3 regions of the Pseudoflavonifractor intestinihominis genome follow, and region 1 is predicted to be linked to each of the others. Evidence: riboswitches for the same ligand, from Rfam matches in the RefSeq annotation. Region 1 holds a riboswitch; each other region holds the start of a gene.

Region 1 (10,147 bases):
GTCAACGCGGTGGGCTACCAGAACACCGACGGCACCTGGCACGAGCAGACGGATGACATGAGCCAGGCGGCCCAGGAGGGCCTGCTGGACTACCAGATGCTCCAGTACAACGAGATCTTCGACAGCCGGGACGACCGGCTGGAGGACTTCTTCTTCCTGCCGGAAAAAGAGTAAAAGCAAGCGGCGCATCCCATATTCGGGATGCGCCGCTGATCTTTAGTCCAGGCTGAGCAGGTCGGGGCCCTCCAGGTTCATCTTCCGCTTCCGTCCGGCGGAATAGGCCAGCTTTTCGGACAGCAGCTTGGTGTCCCCCGAGGCGATGGCCTCCCGGTAGGCGTGGAGATTCTCCTCCAGCCGGTCCAGGGCGGTGAGCAGGGCGGGGGCGTTCATGGAGAAGAGCTGGGTCCACAGCCCCACGTCCAGGGCGGCCACCCGGGTGCATCCCCGGAAGGAGCTGCCCTCAAAACCCTTGCAGGTGAAGAGCATGGGGTCGTCGCACACCGAGACCGCGATGATGTGCATCATCTGGCTGGTGTAGGCCAGGATGGCGTCGTGCTCCTCCGGGGTGGTGCGCACCACGTCCTTGCAGCCGATGTAGTCGGCCAGACGCTCCATCAGGGCGATATGCTCCGCCTTGCTGCTCTCCCGGGGGGTGAGAATCAGGTGGGACTTCTGAAACATCTCCCCAAAGGCGTGCTCAATGCCGGAGAACTCGGTGCCCGCCATGGGGTGGCAGCCGATGAAGTCCACCTCGGGTGGCAGCACCTCCGCCGCCGCCATGATGGCGGTCTTGATGCCGCACACGTCGGTGACCAGGCTGCCTGGCTTGAACCGGTCCTTGTACTCCTCCAGGAACCGGGTGATGCCCCTGGGGTGGAGGCACAGGATGGTCATGTCCGCCTGGGGCACCACCTCTCCGGCGTCGGCGGTGATGCGGTCGCCCACGCCGTGCTCCGCGGCGAAGCGGAGGGTGGGCTCCGACACGTCCACACCCACGATCTCAAAATCCTCAAAGCCCTTCAAAGCCAGGGCCATGGAGCCCCCGATCAGGCCCAGGCCGATGACAGCAATGGTTTTTGACATGAAAAAGACCTCCCTTTACACGCTGCGGCCCACGCAGGCGGCCACGCTGCGGATCTTGCCCATCAGGTCCTTGAACTGGTCGGGGGTGATGGACTGGGCGCCGTCGCACAGGGCGTTCTTGGGGTCGTTGTGGACCTCGATGAGCAGACCGTCGGCGCCGGCGGCCACGGCGGCCAGACTCATCCGCTCCACCATCCAGGCCTTGCCGCAGGCGTGGGACGGGTCCACCACCACGGGCAGGTGGGTCATCTGCTTGGCCGCCAGCACGGCGGACAGGTCCAGGGTGTTGCGGGTGTAGGTCTCAAAGGTGCGGATGCCCCGCTCGCAGAGGATCACGTTGGGATTGCCGCCGGCCAGGATGTACTCGGCGGACATGATCCACTCCTCAATGGTGGAGCTGAGGCCCCGCTTGAGCAGAATGGGCTTGTTGACCTTGCCCAGCTTCTTGAGCAGGTCGAAGTTCTGCATGTTCCGGGCCCCCACCTGGATCACATCCACGCAGGCCTCAAAGAGGGGGATCTGGTCGGCGCTCATCAGCTCGGTGACAATGGGCAGGCCGGTGGCCTCTCTGGCCTCCCGCAGCAGCTCGATGCCCCGGGAGCCCATGCCCTGGAAGGCGTAGGGGGAGGTGCGGGGCTTGTAGGCGCCGCCCCGGAGGGCCACGGCCCCGGCGGCCTGCACCGCCCTGGCCACGCCCACGATCTGCTCCTCACTCTCCACCGAGCAGGGCCCGGCGATGACGGCCAGCTTGCTGCCGCCCACCGTCACGCCGCCGCCCAGGTCGATGACCGAGTCGTCGGGGTGGAACTTCCGGTTGGCCTTCTTGAAGGGCTCGCTGATCCGCATGACCCGCTCCACGCCGGGCAGCTGGGACAGCTTCTCCTCGTCCAGACGGCTGGTGTCGCCCTCGGCGCCCAGGATGGTGGTCTCGGTGCCCTTGGACACCATCACCTTGACCCCGCCGGCCTCCATGGCGCGGATGGCCTCGTCCATCTGCTCCGCGGTAAAATCAGGCTTTAAAATCACGACCATATCAATTTCATCCTTTCTCATTCCGGCGGTTCCCGCCGCCGCGCAAAAGAAAACGCGGCGGCCCAAAACGGACCGCCGCGGTGTGTTCTCCGATGAGGGAGTGCTCCCAGCTGGCAAACCGGTTATGGGCAGGCAAAATGACCGCTACGGTAATAGCGGTAATAGCCATATGCATAGCCGAAGCACAGCGCCATGGTGGAGCTCCTCTCCTGTTGATACCGTGACTTTAACACTTTTTGTTGTTAAAGTCAAGAGCTTTTTTTGCTTGAATTCCTACCAAACCCGTGGTAATATAGTTATAACTACCTGATGAAGAGGAGCCACTGACATGAAAATTTCCACCAAGGGCCGCTATGCCCTTCGTTTGATGCTGGACCTGGCGGTCCAGCCTGGAGACTCCGCCGTCCCCCTGCGGGACGTGGCCGAGCGGCAGGAGATCTCCGATAAATATCTGGAACAGATCGTCACCCAGCTGGCCCGGGGCGGCCTGGTCCGCAGCGTCCGGGGCGCGGGGGGCGGCTATCTGCTGACCCGGGCGCCTGAGGAGTACACCGTGGGGGAGATCCTCCGCCAGCTGGAGGGCAACCTGGCCCCGGTGAGCTGCGTGTCCGGCGGGGCCTGCTGCGGCCGGGCGGATCGCTGCGTCACCCTGGAGGTGTGGCAGCAGATCCAGGACGCGGTGGACAATGTGGTGGACAACATCACCCTGGCCGACCTGGTGAAGCGCTACCGGGAGAAGTGCCCCGAGGCGTGAGGCTCAGTCCTGGACAGGCTCAAAGGGCGTGAGCAGCAAGGAGCCGTCCTTGCCGCTCATGGAGATGGCGCAATAATGGACGGCGCCGGCCGAATCGGTAAAGACCAGGGCGGTATTGGGCATGTCGCCGGGGAAGGCCATGGCCACCACAAAGGGGCGGCCGGGCGTGATGGCGTCCAGGGTGCCCAGAACCGCCCCCAGCCGGAAGCCCATATCGTCCATAGGGATGGATACCACCTGGATGTCGGTGACCGTCTCAGTGGCGGTGATGGCCACGTCCACCCGGTACTCGCTCTCGTCCAGCACCAGCAGGTCATAGTCCTCCGGCCGGGCGAGCAGGTCCGGGTCCGCGTAGTCCGCCGAGACGACCGGCTCCGAATCCTCCGTCTCAGCGGGAGGGGTCTCCTCCGGCGGCTGACTGTCCTGGGGCGGCGTGGGTTCAGGAGGCGTCTCCGACGGCTGGCTCTCCTCCGGCGGCGGGGTGGACTGAACGCTCCCAACGGGAGATGGCGCGGTGCCGCTGGGGGCGGGGGATTCCTCCACAGGGCCGCAGGCGGCCAGCGCCAGGGCAAGGCCCAGGGACAGGAGCAGAGTGAAAAACCGTTTCATGCCGGGTCCCTCCTTATCGTGTACGAAAAGCCGCTCTTCCTTATCACCAGCATACCAGAAGAGAGGGTATAAATCCAGTAAAAAAGAGCTGCGGCGCAGATGCGCCGCAGCTCTTTTTGGTTTGCTCAGGCTCAGCCCGCCAGCTTGCCGATGGAGTTGGCGGTGAGGGCGTCGAACTGCTCCTGGGTCAGGTCGCAGTGGTAGAAGATGTCATAGTACCGGGCCACCTCGGTGTACAGGTCATAGTCGATCTGGTCGGGGTAGAGGAGGGCGCCCATCCACAGCATGCCCAGATAGCGGTTGACGGAGGGGGGGAAGCCCATCCAGTTGTAGGGCCCGAAGGGCACCTCGTAGTAGTCGCCGTTCTGGATGGCGGTCAGGTCCTGCCACACCGGGTCGTCGGCCACCTGGTCATAGTAGCTGTCGGGGGCGAAGAGGATGATGTCCGGGTTCCAGAGGAGGAGCTGCTCCATGTCCACCTCGTTGCCGGTGCCCTTGGAGGAGGGGGAGTCCACCACGGCCAGGTTGTTGGTCATCAGATCGATGACCTCGGCGTGGTAGGAGTTCTGGGCGATGACGTTCAGGCCCTGGTCGCCCAGGCAGTAGAGGATGTTGGCCTTGTTGTCGCCGATGGTCTCCATCATGGAGACGGTGTTGTTGTAGATCTCGTCGCAGTAGTCGGCGATGACGGCGGCCTCCTCCTCCATGCCCAGCAGCTGGCCCAGCATGCGGTAGGTGTCGCCCATGGTGGCGGTGTTGGCGTCGACGTGGACGGAGGGGATGCCCAGCTGCTCGGTGATGGCGTCCATGTCCTCCACGATGGAGTCCTTGGGCTCGCCGATATCGATGATCACCTGGGGATCGGCGGCGGCCAGGGTCTCCAGGTTCAGCTCACCGGCGATGGAGCCGTAGAGCTGGCCCAGGGCGGGCAGGTTGTAATACTTGGCGTCGATAAACTGCTCAGCGCCCGGGTCCCACTCGCTGGCCAGGCCCACGAACTTGTCGGGGCACAGGGCGAAGAGCACGATCTGGGCCATGGGGCCGGAGGGGGCGATGCGGTCGATCTGGGCGGGGAGCTCCACCGTGCGGCCGCAGGAGTCGGTGAACATGACGGTGTCGGCGGTGTTCTCCTCAGAGGGCTGGGCGCTGGGGGTCTGGGAGACGGAGGGCTCGGGGGAGCCGGAGGCCGACGGGCTGGAAGCGGGGGTGCTCTGGGTGCAGGCGGCCAGGGAGACCACCATGGCCAGAGCCAGCAGCAGAGACAGGGCTTTCTGTTTCATAAAAATCCTCCTTACTGTGTTGAAGCGGCTGTATGTTCCACCTGCTCGCAGGGGGAAAACGTGGGGAGATCCCGGGGGATGCACACCCGCATCCGTCCGTCCCGTAGGGGCACCACCTCGGCGTCGATGCCGTAGAGGGCCCGGATCAGGTCCTCGTTCATCACCTCGTCGGGGGTGCCGTGGGAGAGGACCTGGCCGTCCTTCATGGCCAGGATCTGGTGGGAGAAGAGATAGGACTGCTCCGGGTTGTGGGTGGACTGGATGACGGTGTATCCCGCGTCGGCCAGAGCCCGCACCTTGGTGAGCACCCGGATCTGGTTGCCGTAGTCCAGGTTGGCGGTGGGCTCGTCCATCAGCAGCACGGTGGACTGCTGGGCCAGGGCGCGGGCGATGAGCACCAGCTGCCGCTCGCCGCCGGACAGGCGGGTGTAGCTCCGCTCGGCCAGGTGGCCGATGTCCAGCCGCTCCAGGGCCTCCCGGGCGGCGGCCTCCTGCTTGGGGCCGGGGGGCGAGAAGCCCTTGCTCTGGGCCGTGGTGCCCATGAGGACCATGTCGAACACACTGTACTGAAAGGCCGGGTAGTTGGACTGGGGGATGTAGGCCACCCGGCGGGCCAGGTCTCGGGCGCCCAGGCTGCTGACCGACGCGCCGTCCACGGTGATCTCGCCCTGGAAGCCGTGGAGCAGGCCCAGAATGCAGCGGAACAGGGTGCTCTTGCCCACGCCGTTGGGGCCCAGCACCGAGAGGAGCCGGCCCTTGCCCACGGAGAAGCTGACATCCTTGAGCACCTGCCGCTTTCCGTAGGAGAAGGAGAGATGTTTGACCTCAATGCTCACGTCACATCGCCTCCCTTCATCATCAGATAGAGGAAGAAGGGCGCGCCCACAAAGGCGGTGAGGATGCCGATGGGCAGCTCGGTGGCGTAGAGGTTGCGGGAGATATTGTCCACGATGAGCAGGAACAGCGCCCCGCCCACCATGGAGGCGGGCATCAGGTACCGGGTGTTGCTGCCCACCAGGCGGCGGCACAGGTGGGGGATCACCAGGCCCACCCAGCCGATGGCGCCGCACACCGACACCGACGCGGCGGTGATGAGGGTGGAGGCCAGGATGATCAGCGGCCGCACCACCTTGGCGTTGACGCCCATGGTGCGGGCCTCCTCGTCGCCCATGGTGAGTACGCCCAGCTGCCACCGGAGCACAAACAGAATCACCAGGCCGATCAGCATGGGCAGGAACACAAAGGACACCTTGTCCCGGGTGGTGCCCGACAGGCTGCCCATGAGCCAGTAGGTGATCTTGGGCAGGGCCTCGTTGGGGTCGGCCACCAGCTTGATGTAGGAGGTGCCCGCCTCAAAGAGGGAGCTGATGACGATACCGGACAAAATCAGGCTCATGACCCGCTTGCCCTTGGCCTTGCTGCTCACCAGCCACACCAGCACTACGGTCAGGATGCCGAAGCCGAAGGCCATCAGCATGATGAGCTGGGCGCCGAACCCGGCGATAATGGCCACCGAGGCGCCGAAGGCGGAGCCCTTGGTGGCACCCAGGATGTCGGGGGAGGCCATGGGGTTCTGGAAGATGCCCTGGTAGGCGCAGCCGGCAGCGGACAGGCAGCAGCCCACCAGACAGGCCATGATGATGCGGGGCAGGCGGACGTTGAAGAACACGTTTACCATGGTGTCGGCCCAGAACTGCTCAATGGGGAAAAAGCGGGAGAGCACAATGCCCGCCAGCTCCGCCGGTGTGATGGGGTACCGGCCCAGACCAAAGGACAAAATGGCGGTACACACCAGCAAAACCAGCATAATCAGAATGATCAGGACTTTTCTTCTGCCCCCATGGGGCGATGCAGACGGCATGGGCGGAGCTCCTCTCTGTTTCTCCGAGCGGGCGAAAAAGGGGACAAAAAAACCTCCGTCGAGAGGACGGAGGCAACAACAATCAAACCATACCGCGCATACAGCGGTACAGCCTGAAAAAACCTCTCCTTCTCAAACACGGAAGGCCTGTCCGTTTCCAGCACAGACCCTGAAAGGACGCCGTGGCGGCGTCCACGGCCCGGGCGCCATAGCAAAGCCGTAGGCGCAGGGGCTCGGAGAATATTGAATTGTGGAAAAAACCGGAGTATGATACCACGTGAAAGACAGTGGGAACAAGGTGTCCCACGGGGGTATTGTAAAAAGTATACTATTTTTGAGGCTGCTTGTCAATATTTTTGGAGGTTTGCATGAGACATATTTTTCTAACCGGCTCGGTCCAGTGCGGCAAGAGCACGGTCATCACCCGGGTGCTGGAGGCATGGAGCGGGGCGGTAGGGGGCTTCCGTACCGGCTTTGGCCCCGACCGGGCCTGCCCGGAGCGGCTGCTCTACCTGTGGAGCGCGGTGGAGCCTGCCAGGTACGACCAGGACCATGCGGTGGTGAAGTTTTTCAACGGCTGTGCGCCGGAGGCCATCCACGGCCGGTTTGACGCCCTGGGCACCGCCTGCCTGACCGGGACGCCCACACTGTGGGTGATGGACGAGTGCGGCCGCCTGGAGCGGGACGCCTTGGCCTTTCAGCAGGCCATTCTGGAAAAGCTGGAGGGGGACACGCCGGTGCTGGGCGTGGTGCGGGAGGGCTTCCCGGGGTGGACCAAGACCATCGCTGACCACCCCAATGTGGAGCTTATCACAGTCACCGAGGACAACCGGGACGCCCTGCCTGGGCTGATTCGGGCGCGGCTGAGGGGAAAATAAGGGAAAACAGGCGGCCCGCCGGAATCCGGCGGGCCGCCATGGCTGTTTGCATCATTTTCTAAAACATCCAATTATGTACCTTTATCAGTCCGCCAGGCTGACACATCTCGACTCGCAATCCTACCTCTTCGTGAATGATATAGAATTCATAACTGTCCATGGAATCCTTCACCTTCAGGTAGACAAAGACATTCAGGCATTCCGGATCTCCCCCCTCAAAGAGCTGGAAGGAAAAGGACTGCGGATCGGATTCCCCTGTGGCCTCCAGATCCGAGGCGACCGGGATGGGTGGATAAGGCTGGGCGAAGCGGTCGTAATGGTCAATCCTGGTTCCGTTCTGGGCGTAAATGGTCAGGACATTGTGTTCCCTGTCATAGGTGCAGTTCAGAGGGAGATCTCCCCCCGCGCGCTTCCAGCCTCGGTATGCGTCGGAGACGGTCACAACGGTAAAAACAAGGACAGGGAAGAGCAGGAGAGCGAAGAGTTTCTTGTGCTCCGCCGGAATGGCCCGCAGCTTTTGAAGGAACGATAGCGCCCCGGCCCGTATCCGTTTCATTGTGGTCTCCCCCTCTCCGGACAGCCGTACTTCTCTTCTGCCAGCCGCACCGAGCGGAACGGCCTGGCGTTATATGGATACGGTAACTGCATATTCACATCCGCTGTTGATATTGCCAACACCAATACACATCTGGAAGTAATCTCCCACGTTTGCAAGATTGTAAGTGGACTGAAGCGCACAGCTGTAAACATAGATCTTTTTTCCGGGGTTGCTCAAAGAAGCCGTTTTCGTCAAAAAACCACTGCTGCTGGGTTCCAAGTCAAGCGCCGTACCCAAGACAGCGTAGGCTGTCGCAATGGTCAGGGGGGGAACCGAGGAGGCAATCTGATAGCCCAGATAACCCACGGAGAGCAGCTTGCTCACATTGACAGAGCTGCCCGTACCTTTTCCCTTCACATAAAATGCGTTAAAGTAAGCTTCGGCATCGCCGGCGTTTACCATTTGAAGTTCAAGATCCGGTTTTGAAATGAGCGCGTCCCCAACACTACCGGGATTAATTACAGCAAAATCGCTGTAAGTGGTGACGGAATCCTGAATTTTGATGCTGGGAACTATTTCATCCGAACCCATTTTTCCCACCTGAACACAATAAAGCGTCATATCCACATACTGGCCGCCGTCCGCGGAATAGATATTGAATTTACAGGAATAATATCCCTTGGTAATGCCGCTATTCAGATACTCTGTGACATCTTCCGAAATAGTATCGTTGCTGGGGTATTGTCCATATGCACTTGCCTGATCAAATACGTCCGTCGTAACGTATACGGTGCCCTCATCAGATACAAACTGATAACATGTCTTATCTGAACAGTTCACGACAGAGGGGCGGCCCCGCTCAGACAGAGATGTTATCATAATATAAGCTGCGATAGAAGGCATATTGAGCGTGGTATAGGGGCCGTAATTTGTGGCCGCTAGAGACGCGGGCATCGGACGGTTACTGACGCATTCTTCGGGCGTAATCAACCCCATCTCGACAAGCCCGGCCTCATCACTGGGCAGCTGCTCCAGCATCTCCTTTGCAACAGACCAGATGATTTCTTCTTCTCGAATATGCCGGGATACTGCTGCTACATTACTGCATTGGCGTACTCCTTTCTTAAATGGCGGTACGAAAGAATTTGGCTATTTTGCATAAATAATGTATCACAAGAAAAGGCAATTGTCAACAATATAAACAGCCGCGGCGGCCCGCCGGATTTCGACGGGCCGCCATGGCTGTTTATTCGCTCTTCTGGAACAGACCGGTGGACAGGTAGCGCTCGCCGGTGTCGGGGAGCACCACCACAATGTTCTTGCCGCGGTAGGCGTCCTCCCTGGCCAGGGAAGCAGCGGCAGACAGGGCCGCGCCGGAGGAGATGCCCACCAGCAGGCCTTCGGTCTGGGCCAGGGCCCGGCTGGCGGCAAAGGCGTCGTCGCCGGGGACGGTAATGACCCGGTCCACCACGGAGCGGTCCAGGACCGAGGGTACGAAGCCCGCGCCGATGCCCTGGATCTTGTGGGGCCCGGCCTGGCCGCCGGAGAGCACCGGGGACTCGGCGGGCTCCACGGCGACGACCTCAATGGCGGGGTTCTGCTCCTTCAGGTAGCGGCCCGCGCCGGTGACGGTGCCGCCGGAGCCCACGCCCGCCACCAGCACGTCCACCTTACCGTCGGTGTCCCGCCAGATCTCAGGGCCAGTGGTCTCGTAGTGGGCCTTGGCGTTGGCCGGGTTGTCGAATTGGCCGGGCATCCAGGCGGAGGGCAGGGTGCGCAGCAGCTCCTCCGCCCTGGCGATGGCGCCCTTCATGCCCTGAGCGCCGGGGGTCAGCTCCAGCTTGGCCCCCAGAGCGGAGAGCAGGTTCCGCCGCTCCAGGCTCATGGTCTCGGGCATGGTGAGGATGACCTGATAGCCCTTGATGGCGGCGATATAGCTCAGGCCCACGCCGGTGTTGCCGCTGGTGGGCTCTACGATGACGGTGCCCGGCTTGAGCAGGCCCTTGGCCTCCGCGTCCTCGATCATGTACTTGGCGGCCCGGTCCTTGGCGGAGGAAAGAGGGTTGAAGCACTCCAGCTTGGCCAGCAGAGCGGCGGGCAGGTGGTTGGCGG
Region 2 (10,147 bases), on a different contig from region 1:
AAGGTGAAGGAGTGCATCCACTGCAAGATCTGTGACACCATGTGCGGCTTTGGCGGCGCCGGCGCCTTCTCCGACGGCAAGTACAACTTCACCACAGCCTTTGGCGGCTGGCTCACCGACTTTATGGACGCCAAGGAGGTCATGAGCCTCATCGACTATGTGGACTCCATCAATGTCAAGCACGGCGCCACCACCGAGGTCTACTCCACCTCCACCCCCGAGGCCCGGGCCCTGGAGAAGAAGGCCCTGGAGTACGACCTCCACCTGCTCCAGGCCCGCTGCAAGCACCTGGGCACCGAGAACAACCTGAAGATCCTCCAGAGCATCTACGAGACCGTCAAGGAGGGCGTGGAGTTCCGCTTCCACACCGCGGTGACCAAGATCGAGCGCCTGGGAGAGGAGGGCTACCGCCTGACCACCGACAAGGGCGATACGGTGGACTGCACCTATTTCGTCGCCGCCCCCGGCCGGTCCGGCGCGGAGTGGTTCGCCAACCAGTGCAAGGACATGGGCATCGAGCTCATCAACAACCAGGTGGACATCGGCGTCCGGGTGGAGCTGCCCGCCAAGGTCTTTGAGCACATCACCGACGTGGTGTACGAGTCCAAGCTGGTCTACCGCACCAAGCAGTACGGCGACCAGGTCCGCACCTTCTGCATGAACCCCTACGGCCACGTGGTGGCGGAGAACGTGGAGGGCATCAACACCGTCAACGGCCACTCCTACTCGGACCCCGCCCTCCGCAGCGAGAACACCAACTTTGCCCTGCTGGTGTCCAACCGGTTCACCCAGCCCTTCAATGAGCCCTACCGGTACGGCAAGCATATCGCCTCCCTGAGCAACATGCTGGCCGGCGGCGTGCTGGTCCAGCGGTTCGGCGACCTGGTGGGCGGCATCCGTACCAACGAGCACCGGCTGAGCAAGTCCTTTGTCCGGCCCACCCTCACCGCCGCTACCCCCGGCGACCTGTCCCTGGCCCTGCCCAAGCGGCAGCTGGACGACATCATCGAGATGATTTACCAGCTGGACAAGCTGGCCCCCGGCACCGCCAACTACGACACCCTGCTCTACGGCGCGGAGGTCAAGTTCTACTCCTCCCGCCTGGCCCTCTCCCATGAGCTGGAGACCGCTCTGCCCAACTTCTTCGCCATCGGCGACGGCGCCGGTATCACCCGCGGCCTGGCCCAGGCTGGCGCCTCGGGCGTGAAGGTGGCTCAGGTCATCTCGGAGCGGCTGAAGTAAGAGCCCCCCGGACAACGGGACATAATGTTTGATACGGGGCCGCCCAGGCAGGCGGCCCCGTATTATCTGCCGCTATTTATCCAGACTGTAATCTTGCGGCAGAGCGGAAACGGCGAAAAACCGCCAAATGTCCAGGAGACGCATAATGGCCTTTGTACGGCCTGTATCCAGATGTATATGCAGGGCAAAGGGCCTGTAAGAAAACTGTAAATTCTGTCGTATCAGGGGTTTTCCACATTATCCACATAGTTTTCCACAGGCAAGCCGGAAGGTGGATAACCTGGGGATATACAAAAATAGTTGACATAAAACTGTGTCAAGTGTAAAACGAACGGCGGAGTGCACAAACTTGCCGCAGGTCCGCCTCAGACCGGGACTCAATCCTCCACAGGGGGACAGTTGTCCACAGTCCCGGCGGGGAAGCGCACGTCAGGAGGTTGTAAAATGGGAGATACCATTGCCGCGGTGGCGACCCCCATGGCCAGGGGGGCCATCGGGATTCTGAGGCTGTCCGGGCCGGAGGCGGTGCGGGCCGCGTCGGCTGTGTTCCGGCCCGCCGGCGGGCGGCCCCTGGAGGCCTATGAGGGCCGCAGGCTGGTGTACGGCACCCTGTACGACAGGGAGGGGCACCCCATCGACCAGGCCCTGGCCACCTACACCAGGGGGCCGGGGAGCTACACCGGCGAGGACACGGCGGAGCTCCAGTGCCACGGCTCTCCGGCGGTGCTCACCTTGGGGCTGGAGGCGCTGTTCGCCCAGGGGGTGCGCCAGGCCGGGCCGGGGGAGTTCACCCGCCGGGCCTTCCTCAACGGCAGGCTGGACCTGACCCAGGCCGAGGCGGTGGCCGACCTCATCGACGCGGAGACCTCCTCCGCGGTGCGGCAGGCGGCGGGCCAGCTGTCCGGCGCCCTGGGGCGGCGGGTGGGGGCGGTGTACGACGCCCTCACCGACCTGACCGCCCACTTCTGCGCCGTGCTGGACTACCCGGATGAGGACATCGACCCCTTCCGGGCGGAGACCATGGAGGAGGCCCTGTCCGCCGCGCAGAAGGAACTGTCCGCCCTGCTGGCCACCTATGGCCGGGGCAGGCAGCTGGTCCAGGGGGTGCCCTGCGCCATTGTGGGCCGGCCCAACGCGGGCAAATCCTCCCTGCTCAACGCCCTGGTGGGGTACGACCGGGCCATTGTCACCGACATCCCCGGCACCACCCGGGACACCATTGAAGAGAAGTGCCGCATGGGGGGCGTGCTCCTCCGGCTCATCGACACCGCAGGCATCCGGGATACCACGGATACCGTGGAGCGGCTGGGGGTGGAGCGCAGCCGGGCGGCCCTGGAGGGGGCCGGCCTGGCCCTGGTGCTCATGGACCCCCACGGCGGCATAACCGGGGGGGACCTGGCCATTCTGGACCAGGCCCGGTCGGCGGCGGAAAAGGTGATCGTGGTGCTCACCAAGTCCGACCTGCCCGGCGGCGAGGCCCCGGGGCTGGCCCTGGAAGGGGAGGATTGCCCGCCGGTGGTCTCCCTCAGCGCCAGGACCGGAGCGGGACTGGAGCAGCTGGAGCAGGCGGTGGCCGGGCTGTTCCCCCAGGGGGAGGAGAACTGGGGGGAGCTGCTCACCAACGCCCGGCAGGCCGAGGCGGCGGGGAGAGCCCTGGAGGCGGTGGCCTCCGCACGGGCCGCCCTGGCCGCCGGGATGCCGGCCGACGCCATTTTCTCCGACGTGGAGGCGGCCCTGGACGCTCTGGGCGCCCTCACCGGCCGGTCGGTGCAGGAAGATGTGACGGACCGGATTTTTTCCCGTTTTTGTGTGGGAAAGTGAGCGTAAAAAGGAAAAATCCGTATGAAAACGCGGGCAGGAAGGGATTCCTGTCCGTGTTTTTTATCAAGAACAGGTAAAATTCCAGGCAAAATCCCGGGGGTATTCGTCAAAAAGACGGAAGAAAAAAGATTGCAAAAATTGATAATATTTTAACAATAAAAGGCCGTTTTTTTAAATAAGATTATCAAATATATACTTTTCACAGAAAATAACGAACCTTTCTTGAAAGATGGCAAAAAAAATAATGCAGTTTTCACATTGACAATATTTTAACAAGTAGGTATAATGCGAATCGTTAAAAAAATATCAAATGAGCGGACCCACCGCTCTCACCCATTCTTGAGGAGGCTGCACAGATGAACGAGCAGAAAACGGCAACCGCTATCATCGACAATATCGAGGCGCTCGAGGCCAAGATGGCCGCCATGCGTGAGGCCCAGAAGGTATTCGCCACCTACACCCAGGAGCAGGTGGACGCCATCTTCCTGGCCGCCGCCACCGCCGCCAACCAGGCCCGGATCCCCCTGGCCAAGATGGCCGTGGCCGAGACCGGCATGGGCGTGGTGGAGGACAAGGTCATCAAGAACCACTACGCCGCCGAGTATATCTACAACGCCTACAAGCACACCAAGACCTGCGGCGTGGTGGAGGAGGACAAGGCCTACGGCGTGAAGAAGATCGCCGAGCCCATCGGCCTCATCGCCGCCGTCATCCCCACCACCAACCCCACCTCCACCGCCATCTTCAAGACCCTCATCGCCCTGAAGACCCGCAACGCCATCCTCATCTCTCCCCACCCCCGCGCCAAGGGCTGCACCATCGAGGCCGCCAAGGTGGTGCTGGACGCCGCTGTGAAGGCCGGCGCCCCTGAGGGTATCATCGGCTGGATCGACGTGCCCAGCCTGGAGCTGACCACTCAGCTCATGCGCGACTCCGACCTGATCCTGGCCACCGGCGGCCCCGGCATGGTCAAGTCCGCCTACTCCTCCGGCAAGCCCGCCCTGGGCGTGGGCCCCGGCAACACCCCCGTCATCATCGACGACACCGCCGACATCAAGATGGCTGTCAGCTCCATCCTCCACTCCAAGACCTTCGACAACGGCATGATCTGCGCCAGCGAGCAGTCCGTCACCGTGCTGGCTCCCATCTATGACGCCGTGAAGAAGGAGTTCGCCGCCCGGGGCGCCTACTTCCTCAAGGGCGACGAGCTGGACAAGGTCCGCAGCATCATCCTCATCAACGGCACCGTCAACGCCAAGATCGTGGGCCAGAGCGCCCACGCCATCGCCAAGCTGGCGGGCGTGGACGTGCCTGTGGACGCCAAGATCCTCATCGGCGAGGTGGAGAGCACCGATCCCTCCGAGCCCTTCGCCCACGAGAAGCTGTCCCCCGTGCTGGCCATGTACAAGGCCGAGAGCTTTGATGAGGCCCTCCAGAAGGCCGAGCGGCTGGTGGCCGACGGCGGCTACGGTCACACCTCCTCCCTGTACATCGACGTGCGTGAGACCGAGAAGATGGCCAAGCACGCCGCCGCGATGAAGACCTGCCGCATCCTGGTCAACACCCCCTCCTCTCAGGGCGGTATCGGCGACCTGTACAACTTCAAGCTGACTCCCTCCCTGACCCTGGGCTGCGGCTCCTGGGGCGGCAACTCGGTCTCCGAGAACGTGGGCGTCAAGCACCTGCTCAACATCAAAACCGTGGCGGAAAGGCGTGAAAACATGCTCTGGTTCAGAACTCCCGAGAAGGTCTACTTCAAGAAGGGCTGCCTGCCCGTGGCCCTGGACGAGCTGCGCTGGGTCATGAACCGGAAGCGCGCCTTCCTGGTCACCGACAGCTTCCTCTATCAGAACGGCTACACCAAGGCCATCACCGACAAACTGGACGAGATGGGCATCGTCTACACCGTGTTCTCCAACGTCCAGCCCGACCCCACCCTGAAAAATGCCCAGGAGGGCGCCGCCGCTATGGCCGCCTTCAAGCCCGACTGCATCATCGCCATGGGCGGCGGCTCCGCCATGGACGCCGGCAAGATCATGTGGGTCATGTACGAGCACCCCGAGGAGAACTTCCAGGACATGGCCATGCGCTTCATGGATATCCGCAAACGTGTCCACACCTTCCCCAAGATGGGTGAGAAGGCCTACTTCGTGGCCGTCCCCACCTCCTCCGGCACCGGCTCCGAGGTCACCCCCTTCGCCGTCATCACCGACCAGAACACCGGCGTGAAGTACCCCCTGGCCGACTACGCCCTGCTGCCCAACATGGCCATCGTGGACACCGACAACATGATGAGCCAGCCCAAGGGCCTGACCAGCGCCTCCGGCGTTGACGTGCTCACCCACGCCCTTGAGGCCTATGCCTCCATCATGGCCACCGACTACACCGACGGCCTGGCCCTGAAGGCCATGAAGAACGTCTTCGAGTACCTGCCCACCGCCTACGCCGACGGCACCAACGTGGAGGCCCGTCAGAAGATGGCCGACGCCTCCTGCATGGCCGGTATGGCCTTCGCCAACGCCTTCCTGGGCGTGTGCCACTCCATGGCCCACAAGCTGGGCGCCTTCCACCACCTGCCCCACGGCATCGCCAACGCCCTGCTCATCAGCCTGGTGGTGGAGTACAACTCCGCCGAGTGCCCCCCCAAGATGGGCACCTTCTCCCAGTATCAGTACCCCCACACCCAGGCCCGGTACGCCGAGTGCGCCCGCTTCTGCGGCATCCAGGCCAAGGACGACGCCGAGGCCGTCAAGAAGCTCATCGCCAAGATTGAGGACCTGAAGGCCGCCGTGGGCATCAAGAAGACCATTGCCGAGTACGGCGTGGACGAGAAGTACTTCCTGGACAACCTGGACGCCATGGTGGAGCAGGCCTTCGACGACCAGTGCACCGGCGCCAACCCCCGCTACCCCCTCATGAGCGAGATCAAGGAGATGTACCTCAAGGCCTACTACGGCAAGTAAGCGCGCGCAATAAAAAACAACCGAAGCCGTCCGTTCCGCAGGCAGCGGAACGGACGGCTTCTTTATTATCAAGGGACAGAACGTCCTATTTCCGAACCTGTCAATTATGATGATATTCCAAACGTGTAGTCCACAAATATAAATGATAAAATATCGAACCGAAAGGTTGCTCATACGAAAAGAATATGGTATATTTAAATAAAAAGGAGGTGATTAAAATGTTTATATAATGCGAAATGCACAAATTTTGGCAAGAGGTTTATGAAGCATGTCATTTAAATAAGAGAAAGTAAGGAAGACTTATGAAGAAAGTTATGTCTATTATACTTTCGGCGGTTATCCTTACGAGTGCGTTATGCACTTATACTTATGCTCTTGACAGGAAAAATGATAGCGCCGAGAATAAAATTACGCAGGTCGCAACGGAATATCTCTCGCGAGCTACACGAAATATGTATCTATTTGAAGATAATGACCTTGATTCTTTGTCAATTGCTTTAGTTATGGAAAACCCCTTAAATATATAGCAATTTAAGCAGAATAGAATTGAGTTAAGAGAATTTGCTGATAACTTAGAGCTAGTAAATGACAAAGTTTCATATTATAAATATGTTCGTTCTGCACAAGAAGGCTTCGTAAATGATTTTACTCAGAAATATACAGTTAAAAATATACAAATTTGCGATAATGTTGCAGTGGCTAATATAACTGAATTGTTGACTTGGCAATATGTTGACTATGATCTTCCATCTGCTGCCGAAATAAACTATAATGTTACATTAATCATGACGGAGGATAAATGGCTAGTTGCTTCGGTAGTGGCACCTGAAGAATATTTTGATCAAAAATACATTATTGGAGATACGGAATTCAACCTTGACACAAAAATTACTCAGTTTAATGTACGTTATGCAACTGAAAAAGCTGAATATAACGCTTATTTAGAAAATGAGAATAGAATTTCTGAGGCCCCTACAATTATTCGTACTAGTAGCTATGACCCTGACAAAGCTGTAGCCTACGCACAAAAATGGGCAATGTCCCGAAATGATGCCTTTATTGACTTTGGAAACGTAGACTGCATGAATTTTGCTTCTCAATGCATCTATGCTGGACTAGGTGGCCCAGAAAATACACCTGACACAGATTACATGGACAAATCAGGAAGTGATAAAACAGAGAGATGGTATTGGAATGATTATGAATCGTGGTGTTCTTGCAGTGATTTTAGAAATTATGTAAATGGAAGCGATGCCGCATTAAATACTGGCATTTATGAAATTGAAAATGGGGGACAGATGCCATTTTGGCACACAATTGTAGGGAGCATTGCTCATGTCAATACGGAGGCTGGAGGAGAATATGGGCACGCTATTGTTTTTATTGGCTATGAGTCCCCACTATTGAAAGATATCTATTTTTGCGCACACAGCACCAACAGGCTTAATGAGAAGTTTGGTTTACATTATCCTGACAGCCCTGCATATGTAATTACACCTGAATCATTGTCATAATAAGCGTTCAAATGCCGCCGGAAGGGGATAGCCTTGTACAGACAGAGGATTTTATTTGCGCTCCTGCTCGGCCTTTCTCTGGTTTTGACCGGTTGCTCCGGCGGAAAGGAACTCACCGCCGGGCAGATTGAGGCCGTCAACGCCGCGTTTGAGCCGGTGGTACCGGCGGAGGAGGGGGACATTGCCGCCGGACAAGGGCCAGAGGGCGCTTTTACGGTCAATCCCATCACGCATTTCTTCACCTCCTGCTATGAGACGCCGGAGGAGCTGGACCTGGGGAAGTTCGTGGCCTATATCCCCAGCGACAGCCCGCTCTCCCCGGGCGATGAGGACGAGCTGGACGCCCTCCGGGCCGCAGGCTTCCCGGTGTCCTTCGACCGGGTGGAGGACGCCCCTGTTGTTATCAAAAGGGTTCCCTTTTCCACTGTGGACGCATACTTGCAGCGCTACGCCGGGGTTTCCTTGTCGGCCATGGAAAATCCGGGAGACGCCTGGTATCTGGAGGACTATGGGTGCTTTTACAGCCTTGCCAGCGATTTCAACCCCGGCAGCTTTGCCTGCACCCGCGGCGTACAGCGCGGGGACAGCCTTGTCCTGTACAGCGCGGACGCCGTGCTGACGCTTGCACGGAGCGGCGATACCTGGCAGATTATCTCCCACCTGCCCGCGGAGGACCCGGAATAAGTATATGAATGGCCCGCATCCACAGCTTTGTGGATGCGGGCCGCGCTTTTGGGGGCGGAATGGAAGAAAACGGACTTTTCTGTTGCAATCCGCCGTGGCGTGTGGTACGATTTTCATAATATTGTACATGCTCCGAGCGGGACCGCCTAAGGGCAACTGGCCTATGGCGCACCGCCGGGGTCGGGCTGGAAACGGCCCGGCCTTCCGCCTTTTGAAAAGGAGCAGCTTTCGCCCAAGGGGGTAGTGTACCCTTTTTTACCCTTTTGGCCCTTTTTCGGGAGTGCTGCTGACAGGCGGCACTCCCGTTTTTTGTTGCGGAAAGAGGCGGAAACCATGGACAGAAGACCACAGAAAACTAGATCTTGAACTGCCAGGAGGGGCTGCACATGAAGCTGATCGATACCCGCAATGCGGTGGGGCACGTGCTCTGCCATGATCTGACCCAGATCATCCCCGGCGTCACCAAGGACGCCCGGTTCCGCAAAGGCCATGTGGTCCGGGAGGAGGACATCCCCGTCCTGCTCTCCATGGGCAAGGAGCACCTGTACGTGTGGGAGAAGGAGCCGGGCATGCTCCACGAGAACGAGGCGGCGGAGCGGCTGCGGGCCCTGTGCCAGAATGAGCACATGCACCCCACGCCGGTGAAGGAGGGTAAAATTGAGCTTATAGCCGACTGCGACGGCCTGTTTCAGGTGGACGTGGAGCGGCTCAACGCCCTCAACAGCGAGGACGAGATCATGATCGCCACCCGCCACACCAACACGGCGGTCCGCAGGGGGGACAAGCTGGCGGGCACCCGCATCATTCCCCTGGTCATCGCCGAGGAGAAGCTGAAGACGGTGGAGGCCAAGGCGGGGGACACCCCTATCCTGCGCCTGACCCCCTGGAAGCTGAAGACCTGCGGCCTCATCACCACCGGCAGCGAGGTGGCCAATGGGCTGATCCAGGACAGCTTTACTCCCGTGATCGTGGACAAGCTGGCGGCCTACGGCATCCGGGTGACGGAGCACTGCCTGCCCGGCGACGACCGGGCCGCCATCACCGCCGCCGCCCTGGCCTTCCGGGACAGGGGAGTGGACATGGTGCTGTGCACCGGCGGCATGAGCGTGGACCCGGACGACCGGACTCCCGGCGCCATCCGGGACACCGGGGCGGAGATTGTCTCCTACGGCGCACCCGTCCTGCCGGGGGCCATGTTCCTGCTGGGGTACTTTGACAGCGGCGTGCCCATTATGGGCCTGCCCGGCTGCGTCATGTACGCCAAGGCCACAGTGTTCGACCTGGTGCTGCCCCGCATCGCCGCCGGAGTGCGGGTGAGCCGGGCGGAGCTGAAGGCCATGGGCCACGGCGGTCTGTGCCTGGGCTGCGGGGAGTGCCATTACCCCGTCTGCCCCTTCGGCAAGGGCGTATGACAAGGAGGGAACGGAATGGAACCGACCATGAACCACTTTGACCGGGAGGGCAACGCCATCATGGTGGATGTGGGCGGCAAGGAGCCCACAGTGCGTACCGCCACGGCAGAGGGACTCATTAGAGTGTCCCGGCCGGTGCTGGAGGCCATCACCGGCCGCACCGCCGCCAAGGGGGACATGCTGGGCGTAGCCCGGGTGGCGGGCATTATGGCCGTCAAGCGGACCTGGGAGCTGATCCCCCTGTGCCATCCTCTGGCCCTGAGTCACGCGGCGGTGGACTTTGAGATCCTGGAGGAGCAGTGTGCCGTCCGGGCGGAGTGCACCGTCAGGCTTACCGGCCGGACCGGCGTGGAGATGGAGGCCCTCACCGGGGTGACGGTGGCCCTGCTGACGGTGTACGACATGTGCAAGGCCATGGACAAGGGCATGGAGATCACCGGCGTCCGCCTGCTGTACAAGGAGGGGGGCAAGTCGGGGGTGTACCACTGTGTATAAACCGGAGGAGGGCCTG
Region 3 (8,619 bases), on a different contig from region 1:
CCTCCCGCATAGGTGCCCACCCGCAGGGTGGTCTCCAGCTCTGTCCCGTCCACTGTCAGAGTGGGCCGGTTCTCTTCCAGACTGTCCAGCCCGGACACAAAGGGGTAGAGGACGGTCAGGGTCTGGTCCTCCGCCGAGGTGTTGGTCAGGGTGTAGGAATCCGTCACCAGAATATCGGTGCTGCTCTCGTATCGCCCGCCCTCAGGATAGTGCTCGTTATAGAACTCCAGCACATCCTGCCGCTCCGTCTCAGTCAGCCAGGTGCGGGAGTCGGCCTCCTCCTGGTTGGAGATCCACACCGGCACCCAGGGTTCAAAATCCAGTGTGATGTTCCGCTGTGCCGCAATGGCGGCGTTCTCCTCTCTCAGGGTCAGGGGGAACACCGGCCCGGCGTAGGACATAAAGACCGACGCACCGTCGCTGCCCGAGCCGTTCTGTCCCGCTCGTCCACCCAGCAGGGGGATGAACCCGGTGAAGATGCCCACCCCCAGCACCACCACGGCCAGGCTGGCCGCCAGGGCCGCCCACTTCTTCCAACTCGGCTTTTTCCTGACCGTCCCCGGGACAGCCTCCTCCAGGGTGGCGTCAGGCAGATGATTCATGGCCTCCAGCAGCCTCTCGCTCGCTCTGCTCATAATGTCACTCCTTCCTCCTCCAGCGCCCGGCGGAGGGACTGCCGCAGACGGCGCAGCCGCTGGGTGGTGCCGTTGGGGGAGCATCCCAGCCCGGCGGCCAGGTCCCGCACCGCCGCGCCGTAAAAATACCGGCCCACAAACAGCTGTCTGTCCTCCGCCCGCTGCTGCCTTAGCCACCGCTCCACGGCGGCGCCGATCTCCTCCGTCTCCCACTGCTCCTCGGCGCTGGGCACGGCCGGCACGCACTCCTCCAGCTCCAGCACCAGGCTGCCCATCCCCTCGCCCCGCTTCCGGCTGTACCGGGCCCGCCACCGGTCGATGGACAGGTTGCGGACGATGCGGCAGAAATAGGCCCGCAGGGAGTTGGGCTTCTGGGGCGGCATGGTGTCCCAGGCCCGGTGCCAGGTGTCGTTGACGCACTCCTCCGCATCCTCATGGGTCTGGAGGATGTTGAAGGAGAGGCTGTGGCAGAGCGTGCCGTACTTCTCGTCCGAGGCGGTGATGGCCCCCTGGTCCCGCTGCCAGTACAGCGCCACAATGTTTGCGTCCTCCACGGGAATCCCTCCTTTGTTCTTTCCCTTTCACCCATTGAGACGAAATCCGGACCGGGATATGACGCTTCCTGTGGAAAAGAATTTATCATATCCGCCCGGACGCCGTCAATTTTCCCTGAACACAGCACAGCCGCCCACCATTCCCTTCGGAACGGCGGACGGCTGTGATTTTATGTCAACTTGTTTTCAGTGTCCGGTGAACAGTACCAGCAGCAGCCCGTAGATCACGCTGGCGCTGATGCCGTACACCAGCACCGGCCCGGCGATGACGAACAGCTTGGCCCCCACGCCCATGATGAGCCCCTCGCTGCGGAACTCCAGGGCGGGGGCGGCCATGGCGTTGGCAAAGCCGGTAATGGGGACCAGGGTGCCCGCACCGGCGTGTTTGGCCAGCTTGTCGAACCAGCCCAGGCCGGTAAAGAGCACCGCCAGGAAAATCAGCGTCACGGAAACGGCGATGGACGCGCCGGTCTCGCTGAGGCCCATGGAACGGTACAGGTTGAGCAGACCCTGTCCCACCGTGCAGATCAGTCCGCCGGTGACAAAGGCCCAGGCCAGATTCTTGGGTGTAGGGGACGGCGCCGCTTTTTTCTCCACGTATTTTTCGTATTCTCTGTTGGTCATATCCATAGAGCCTGTCCGCACCTCCTTTTCTCCTCCAGTTTTTCCGGACAGGCCGGAATTATACGGCAAGCAGGCCGCCGCTTTTTCCCTCTCTCTTGACAGACGGATGGCGATGTGTTATTCTCGCTCTTGAAATTTACTAAATTACTAATTTACTAAATTGCAAGGAGCGGTCTTATGCGCATTCCCACGTCATTGAAACACAAGCCCGTCATTGTGGCAGAGGACTATGACCACATCGACGGCCGGTCTGCCTACCAGACCGACGCCAAGGGGCTCTCCCTGGGGCTGGCCCAGTGGAATGACCGGGGCCGGGTGGACATCTCGGCCAAGGTGTGGCGATATACCGGGGAGAAGTGGTCCCGCCAGTCGGAGGAGCTGCCCCTCCACCGGGTGCTGGACCTGGCCATTCTCACCTGCCGTGCCCAGCTCTACCTGCGGGAGGAGAGCTACAAGTACCCCGATTTCTACGACCCCGACCACCCTGATATCGACCGGGTAGGCCTCCAGGGGGACGCCATGACGGTGTCGGTGTGCACGGAGAACGACCACATCCAGGAGGATATCCGCCTCTTCCAGGACGCGCTGGCCCGGGATGGGGAGTTGCTGGGGGAGCGGATGCAGGTGCTGGCACGCATTCTGGGGGAGCTGGGATATCATGGCTAAGACGGAACATCAAAAAGAGCTGCTGTCCGCCTGGCGGGAGCGGACCGTGGTGGGCGGCGTGTGCGCCATCCGCTGCACAGCGAACAACCGGGTGCTGCTCAGCGCCGTTGCCGACCCGGCGGGCCTGCGCAACCGCTTCCAGTTCTCCGCCGCCACCGGCTCGTGCACCTTTCTCCCCCTGGCCGCCGACTGGAACAAATACGGCGCCGGGTCCTTCACCTTCACTGTGTTGGAGGAGCTGAAGAAGGGGGCGGACCAGACCGACGCCCAGTTCAAGGCGGATCTGGAGGCTCTGGCTGCCCTGTGGCGGGAGCGATTGGCTGCGGAGGGCGCGGAATTTTACACCAAATAAAAATCCACCAGCCGCCGGCTGAGCGCCCGGCAGCTGGTGGATTTGATTTTTTTTACGCTTTACCGTCCCCGCAGCAGGAGCAGCGCTCCTGGGGCAGGGAGTCGTCCTCCCGCACCCAGTCCTCCACGTGGACCACGGAGTACTCCGTCTCGGTGTTCCGGATGACCACCCGCTGGATGCCGGCGTTGATGATGAGACGGCGGCACATGGCGCAGGAGGTGGACCCGGCGATGAGGGCGCCGGTGGCGGGATTCTTGCACGCCATGTAGAGGGTGGCGCCCAGGGTCTCGCTGCGGGCGGCGGAGATGATGGCGTTGGCCTCGGCGTGGACGCTGCGGCACAGCTCATACCGCTCACCGGAGGGGATCTTCAGGGCCTCCCGGGTGCAGTAGTTCAGATCCACGCAGTTGCGGCGGCCCCGGGGCGCGCCGTTATAACCGGTGGCGATGATCTCGTCATTGCGGACAATAATGGCGCCATAGCACCGGCGCAGGCAGGTGGACCGCTCGGCCACTGTCTCGGCGATGTCCAGATAGTAGTTCTCCTTGTCGATTCGCTTCACGTAGCACCTCCTGTTTTTGTCCAGTATAACCGCTTTCCCCTGTGCTTTCAAGGGATTATTCACATATTGTTTACGTCTGGTGCCTTGACGGAAAACCTTCAAAACGGTATCATTACTGTTATAAAAAGTACCGCGGAAGGCCAGGTGGCCGGACTCCCGGTCCCGCTGGGGCCATTCTTCCGCTGAGAAGGAGACGTTCGCTCGATGAATTGGCTGCAGAGATTTATGTATGGCCGATATGGCGTCGATCAGTTCTCCTTGTTCCTGATTGCGGTGTATCTGGTGCTCTATCTGGCGGGCAGTCTGCTGCGGCTGGAGTTGGTGTGCTGGGTTGCACTGGTGGTGGCGGCCTATGTGGTGTTCCGCCTGTTCTCCCGGAATATCTCCCGGCGGCGGGCGGAGAACAACAAGTTCATGCAGCTGGCCGGCCCCGCCATCCGGTGGTTCCGGCTGCGCCGGACCATCCACCGGGACAAGGATCACCGCTACTTCAAGTGCCCCAACTGCGGCCAGCAGCTGCGGGTGCCCAAGGGCAAGGGAAAAATCACCGTCACCTGCCGCAGCTGCGGCGCCAGTTTTGAAGAGAAATCCTGAAAGAAACGTCCTGGACGGCAGTTGTCCAGGACGTTTTTGTTATCCTCCGTTGAGCAGAAGCAGGGACTCGGGCGGCAGCTCCACCCACAGCTGCTCCGGCTCTCTCAGGGCGGCCCAGCCCTCCCGGCTCAGCTCCATCCGCAGCCGGGCGAAGCCCTTGTCCCCGCCGGGGGTGAACAGGGTCACAGCGGTGGAGAACATCTCCTCCACCACCCGCCCGGGGGTACACAGCAACCGGTTGGGGCCGGGTCCGTCCGCCGGGCGGACGAAGTGGGCCCGGATGCCCACATGGGTGAGGTTCTCGGGCAGAGGGCGGCCCGGGTCCAGGGTGACGCCCCAGTCCAGGGCCTCAATTTTCCCGCCCTCCGCCGGTCTGGCCCGGGACACATTCTTGCACCCGGAGAGCAGACAGGCCGACAGAGTCCGCGGGGCCCGGAACAGCTCGTCCACCGGCAGCACCGCCTGGGCCCTGCCCCGGTCCAGGACGCAGGCCTGCTGGCAGATGCGGCGCACCTCGTCCCGGCTGTGGGTGACAAAGAGCACCGGCCCGGCAAAGCCCTCCAGCAGATCGGCCAGCTCCCCCTCCACCTGCCACTTCAGATAGCTGTCCAGGGCGGAGAAGGGCTCGTCCAGCAGCAGGGCCTCCGGCTCGCTGGCCAGGATGCGGGCCAGGGCGGTCCGCTGCTGCTGGCCGCCGGAGAGCTGGCGGGGGTATTTGTGCTCGTTTCCCTCCAGGCCAAAGGCTTTTATGAGCCGTTCCGCCGTCTCCTCCCGGGCCTTCCGGTCCCGGACGCCCACGGTGATGTTCTGCTTTACGGTCATGTTGGGGAACAGGGCGTAGTTCTGAAAGAGGTAACCCACGCGGCGGCGCTGAGGGGAGAGGTTGATGCCCTTCTCCCTGTCAAAGAGCACCCGTCCGTCCAGGATGATGCGCCCCGCGTCGGGGGTCTCGATGCCCGCGATGCACTTGAGTGTCACGCTCTTGCCGCAGCCGGAGGCCCCCAGCAGGCCGGTCACGTGGCCGCTGCCCGTCTCAAAGGACACATCCAGCTGAAATTTTCCGTAGTTTTTTCGGATATCCACCACAAGGGACATCACGCCACCTCCCCGGAGGGGGCCGCCCGGCGGGGGCGGCGGTCCTTCTTCTCCAGCATGTTCACCGCCAGCAGCACCACGGCGGAGATGGCCAGGTTGACCAGCACCCAACGCATGGCTCCGGCGTCGTCGCCGGTGCGCCAGAGCTGGTAGACGGTGGTGGAGATGGTGGCGGTCTTGCCGGGGGTGTAGCCGGCGATCATGGCGGTGGCGCCGTACTCGCCCAAGGCGCGGGCAAAGGCCAGCACCGTGCCGGCGATGATGCCCTGGCGGCACACCGGCATCCGCACCCGCCAGAAGATCCAGGTGTTGGAGCGGCCCAGGGTCTGGGCGGCGTGGGCCAGGGTGGGGTCGAACGACTCAAAGGCCCCCCGCGCGGTGCGGTACATGAGGGGGAATGCCACCACCGCCGAGGCGAACACCGCCGAGTACCACACCATGGTCAGCCGCAGGTCGAACTGGGTCAGGAACCACATGCCCAGGGGCCGTTTGGGGCCCATGATGCGCAGGAGGAAGTACCCCACCACCGTGGGGGGCAGCACCAGGGGCAGGGTGAGCACCACGTCCAGCACGCCCTTGAGCAGCCGGGGCAGCTTGGCTACGTAGTAGGCCGCGGCGAGGCCCAAGAAAAAGATGATGGCCGTGGAGATGGCCGCAATGCGCAGAGAGTTCAAGAGGGGATACCAGTCCATATCGGATCACCTGCACTTTCATCGCTGCCAGGGGCCGGCGCGGTATGCGCCGGCCCTCAGCGTTTCAGCAGCCCCTCAGGGCAGCACCGTGAAGCCCACGCCCTCCAGCACGGAGACGGCGTTCTCATCGGTGTGCAGGTAGTCCAGGAAGGCCTGGGCGGCGTCCTTGGCCCCCTCGGTGCCGCTCTTCATCACGGCGGCGGGGTAGATGACCTGGCTGCACATGTCGGCAGCGGCCTGGTCCACGACCTTGAGCTCATAGGTGTTGGCGTCGGTGGCGTATATGATGCCGCAGTCCACGGCCCCCTCCTTCACCTGGTTGGCCACCTCGGAGACGTTGGAGGCATAGGTCACCTTGCCGTCGTTCTCCAGCTGGGCGATGTCGATGCCCAGGGTGTCCAGGATCTCCAGGGAGTAGGCGCCCACGGGCACGTCGTCGTTGCCCAGGCAGAGCAGTGACAGCTTGTCGGTGCCCAGATCGGAGAAGGTCTGGATGTCCTTGGGGTTGTCGTCGGGCACCGCCAGCACCACCTTGTTCTCCACCAGGTCGATCCGGGTGTCGCTGTACACGAAATCCAGGCCGTCGGTGTTGGTGCCGGTGGTGTCGGCGCTGTCCAGCTGGTTCATCTGCTTCTGGGCGGCGGAGATGAACAGGTCGCACACGGCGCCCTCCTCGATCTGGGTCTTGAGGGTGCCGGAGGAGTCAAAGGTGAACACCAGGTTCACGTTGGGGGCAACCGTCTTGTACTGCTGGGCGATCTCGGTGAGGGAGGCCTCCATGGACGCGGCGGCAAACACCACCACATCCACGGTCTCCTCCCCGGTCTCTCCGCCGGTGGTGGATGTGCAGGCGGTCAGTCCCAGGGCCATCGCCAGGGCCAGGACCAGGGCAAATACCTTTTTCATTTCTCAAAACTCCTTCACAAATACGGTAGGCATACCCGTTTCCAGATATACCCCGGCCCGCCGCCATAGGACGCGCTGTCCCTTAGGCGGTACGGGCTCGAAGTGCTGAGGCAGCGGGGGACTCAGTCGTCCACCGCCATCATGACCGAGGTGGCCTTGACCACGGCATAGGCCGTGCCGCCCACCTTCAGGCCCAGTTCCCGGATGGACGCCATGGAGATGGTGGAGGTCACCACATTGCCGCCGCCGATGTCCAGCCGCACAATGCCGTTGACCGCCCCCTCCTCGATGGAGAGAATGGTCCCCTTGAACTGATTTCTCGCGCTGATCTTCACTGTTTTTCCCTCCTTCCCGTTTGCATTTTATTCCAAACTCCCCGCAGGGAGGCGGAACCGGATTTATCGGGCGCAGTTGCCCGCCGTGCCCCGTAGGATCTCCAGGCCGTGGCCCAGGGCGGGCAGGATGAACTCCAGGCACTCCCGCACCGCCTTGGGGCTGCCCGGCAGGTTGACGATGAGGGTTTTGCCCCGGATGCCCGCGGCCGCCCGGCTGAGCATGGCCCGCGGGGTGATCTGGAGGGACTGCCACCGCATGGCCTCGGCGATGCCGGGGGCGAGCCGCTCCACCACGGACAGGGTGGCCTCGGGGGTCAGGTCGGTGGGAGAAAAGCCGGTGCCGCCGGTGGTGAGCACCAGGTCGGCCAGGTCCCCGTCGCACAGCCGCTTCAGCTCCCCGGCCAGGGGCTCCACCCCGTCGGGCAGCAGGGCGGTGTGCACCACCTCATAGCCCGCCTCCTCCGCCATGGCCCGGATCACCGGGCCGCTCCTGTCCTCCCGCTGTCCGGCGTAGCCGGAGTCGCTGAGGGTGATGATGGCCGCCCGCATATTACCCCTCCTCCACAATAGTTAGCTGGTCCCCCACGGAGATGGTCCCGCCGTGGAGCACCTTGGTGAACACGCCCTCGTGGGGCATGATGCACTCCCCCATCACCTTGTAGATCTCGCAGTGGGAGTGGCACTCCTTGCCGATCTGGGTCAGCTCCAGTACCACGTCGTTGCACTGAAATTTGGTCCCGATGGGCAGGGTCTTGAAGTCATAGCCCTCCACCACCAGGTTCTCCCCAAAGGCCCCGTGGTCCACCACGGCGCCCCGGGCCCGGAAGGCCTCCACCTGCTCGTGGGACAGCAGGGACACCTGCCGGTGCCACTTCCCCGCGTGGGCGTCCCCCTGGATGCCCCAGTCCTCCACCACCTGGGCGGTGCCCACGTTCTTCTTCTGGGTCCCCTTTTTCTCACTGATGCACACGGCAATCACCTTGCCCATGGCAAACACCTCACATATTTTGTTTTTATCCGCCGATCTGGCTCATATTCCGGGCCTCGTCTCCCTGGGCCGCCGGCCCGGCGAAGTGGTGCCCCGCCGGCTTTTCCCCGATGGCCCTCCGGATGGCGGCCAGGATGTCGCCGTCCTCCGCGCCGGCGTCCAGCAGTGGTTTGAGTTCCACGCCCCGGTCATACTGGAGGCAGGTCTTCAGAAACCCGGAGGAGGTGAGCCGCACCCGGTTGCACCGGTCGCAGAACCGGTGGGTCATGGCGCTGATGAAGCCCACCCGGCCCCGGAAGCCCGAGAAGGTCACATACCGGCCGGGGCCGCCCCCCTGGTCCTGGGCACAGGGCTGTGCCGGTCCAAAGGCCTTTTCCAGCCGTTCCAGCACCTCCGCCTCGGTGCGGCGGGGAAGGCTTCCTCCCAGGCCGATGGGCATCAGCTCGATGAACCGGACCGACAATTCCCTGTCCCGTGCCAGGGCGGCCAGAGGGACCAATTGGCTGTCGTTCTCCCCCATGGGGACGCAGTTGAGCTTCACCTTCAGCCCGGGCACTGCCAGGGCCGCCTCCAGCCCGGCCAGAGCGGCCGGCAGCTGGTCCCGCCTAGTGATGGC

What was found. A riboswitch is a leader RNA that binds a small molecule or an ion and turns the genes downstream of it on or off. The one in region 1 is predicted to bind molybdenum cofactor.
Region 2: linked by a shared signal. The riboswitch ahead of WMO64_RS11475 (molybdopterin-binding protein) and the one ahead of WMO64_RS04335 (FecCD family ABC transporter permease) in region 1 are both predicted to bind molybdenum cofactor.
Region 3: linked by a shared signal. The riboswitch ahead of modA (molybdate ABC transporter substrate-binding protein) and the one ahead of WMO64_RS04335 (FecCD family ABC transporter permease) in region 1 are both predicted to bind molybdenum cofactor.

What each region holds. Positions count from the first base shown of each region.
Region 1 covers NZ_JBBMFK010000005.1:6,230-16,376, forward strand. Annotated here, with positions in the region: gene WMO64_RS04300 (sulfatase-like hydrolase/transferase) at 1-174, shown strand, start outside; gene WMO64_RS04305 (prephenate dehydrogenase) at 217-1,083, opposite strand; gene aroF (3-deoxy-7-phosphoheptulonate synthase) at 1,099-2,115, opposite strand; gene WMO64_RS04315 (RrF2 family transcriptional regulator) at 2,444-2,869, shown strand; gene WMO64_RS04320 (hypothetical protein) at 2,873-3,478, opposite strand; gene WMO64_RS04325 (ABC transporter substrate-binding protein) at 3,610-4,758, opposite strand; gene WMO64_RS04330 (ABC transporter ATP-binding protein) at 4,770-5,594, opposite strand; gene WMO64_RS04335 (FecCD family ABC transporter permease) at 5,591-6,619, opposite strand; molybdenum cofactor riboswitch at 6,729-6,870, opposite strand; gene WMO64_RS04340 (nucleoside-triphosphatase) at 6,988-7,497, shown strand; gene WMO64_RS04345 (hypothetical protein) at 7,556-8,053, opposite strand; gene WMO64_RS04350 (hypothetical protein) at 8,123-9,073, opposite strand; gene cysK (cysteine synthase A) at 9,282-10,147, opposite strand, start outside.
Region 2 covers NZ_JBBMFK010000019.1:10,301-20,447, reverse strand. Annotated here, with positions in the region: gene WMO64_RS11500 (NAD(P)/FAD-dependent oxidoreductase) at 1-1,242, shown strand, start outside; gene mnmE (tRNA uridine-5-carboxymethylaminomethyl(34) synthesis GTPase MnmE) at 1,687-3,063, shown strand; gene adhE (bifunctional acetaldehyde-CoA/alcohol dehydrogenase) at 3,420-6,026, shown strand; gene WMO64_RS11485 (amidase domain-containing protein) at 6,722-7,540, shown strand; gene WMO64_RS11480 (hypothetical protein) at 7,574-8,224, shown strand; molybdenum cofactor riboswitch at 8,343-8,462, shown strand; gene WMO64_RS11475 (molybdopterin-binding protein) at 8,611-9,636, shown strand; gene moaC (cyclic pyranopterin monophosphate synthase MoaC) at 9,652-10,131, shown strand; gene moaA (GTP 3',8-cyclase MoaA) at 10,124-10,147, shown strand, end outside.
Region 3 covers NZ_JBBMFK010000019.1:1,301-9,919, forward strand. Annotated here, with positions in the region: gene WMO64_RS11400 (hypothetical protein) at 1-635, opposite strand, end outside; gene WMO64_RS11405 (RNA polymerase sigma factor) at 632-1,189, opposite strand; gene spoVAC (stage V sporulation protein AC) at 1,376-1,819, opposite strand; gene WMO64_RS11415 (DUF6530 family protein) at 1,991-2,479, shown strand; gene WMO64_RS11420 (GIY-YIG nuclease family protein) at 2,472-2,831, shown strand; gene WMO64_RS11425 (deoxycytidylate deaminase) at 2,884-3,393, opposite strand; gene WMO64_RS11430 (hypothetical protein) at 3,619-3,987, shown strand; gene WMO64_RS11435 (sulfate/molybdate ABC transporter ATP-binding protein) at 4,027-5,082, opposite strand; gene modB (molybdate ABC transporter permease subunit) at 5,082-5,774, opposite strand; gene modA (molybdate ABC transporter substrate-binding protein) at 5,850-6,680, opposite strand; molybdenum cofactor riboswitch at 6,674-6,795, opposite strand; gene WMO64_RS11450 (TOBE domain-containing protein) at 6,803-7,015, opposite strand; gene WMO64_RS11455 (MogA/MoaB family molybdenum cofactor biosynthesis protein) at 7,079-7,564, opposite strand; gene WMO64_RS11460 (MOSC domain-containing protein) at 7,566-8,003, opposite strand; gene moaA (GTP 3',8-cyclase MoaA) at 8,029-8,619, opposite strand, start outside.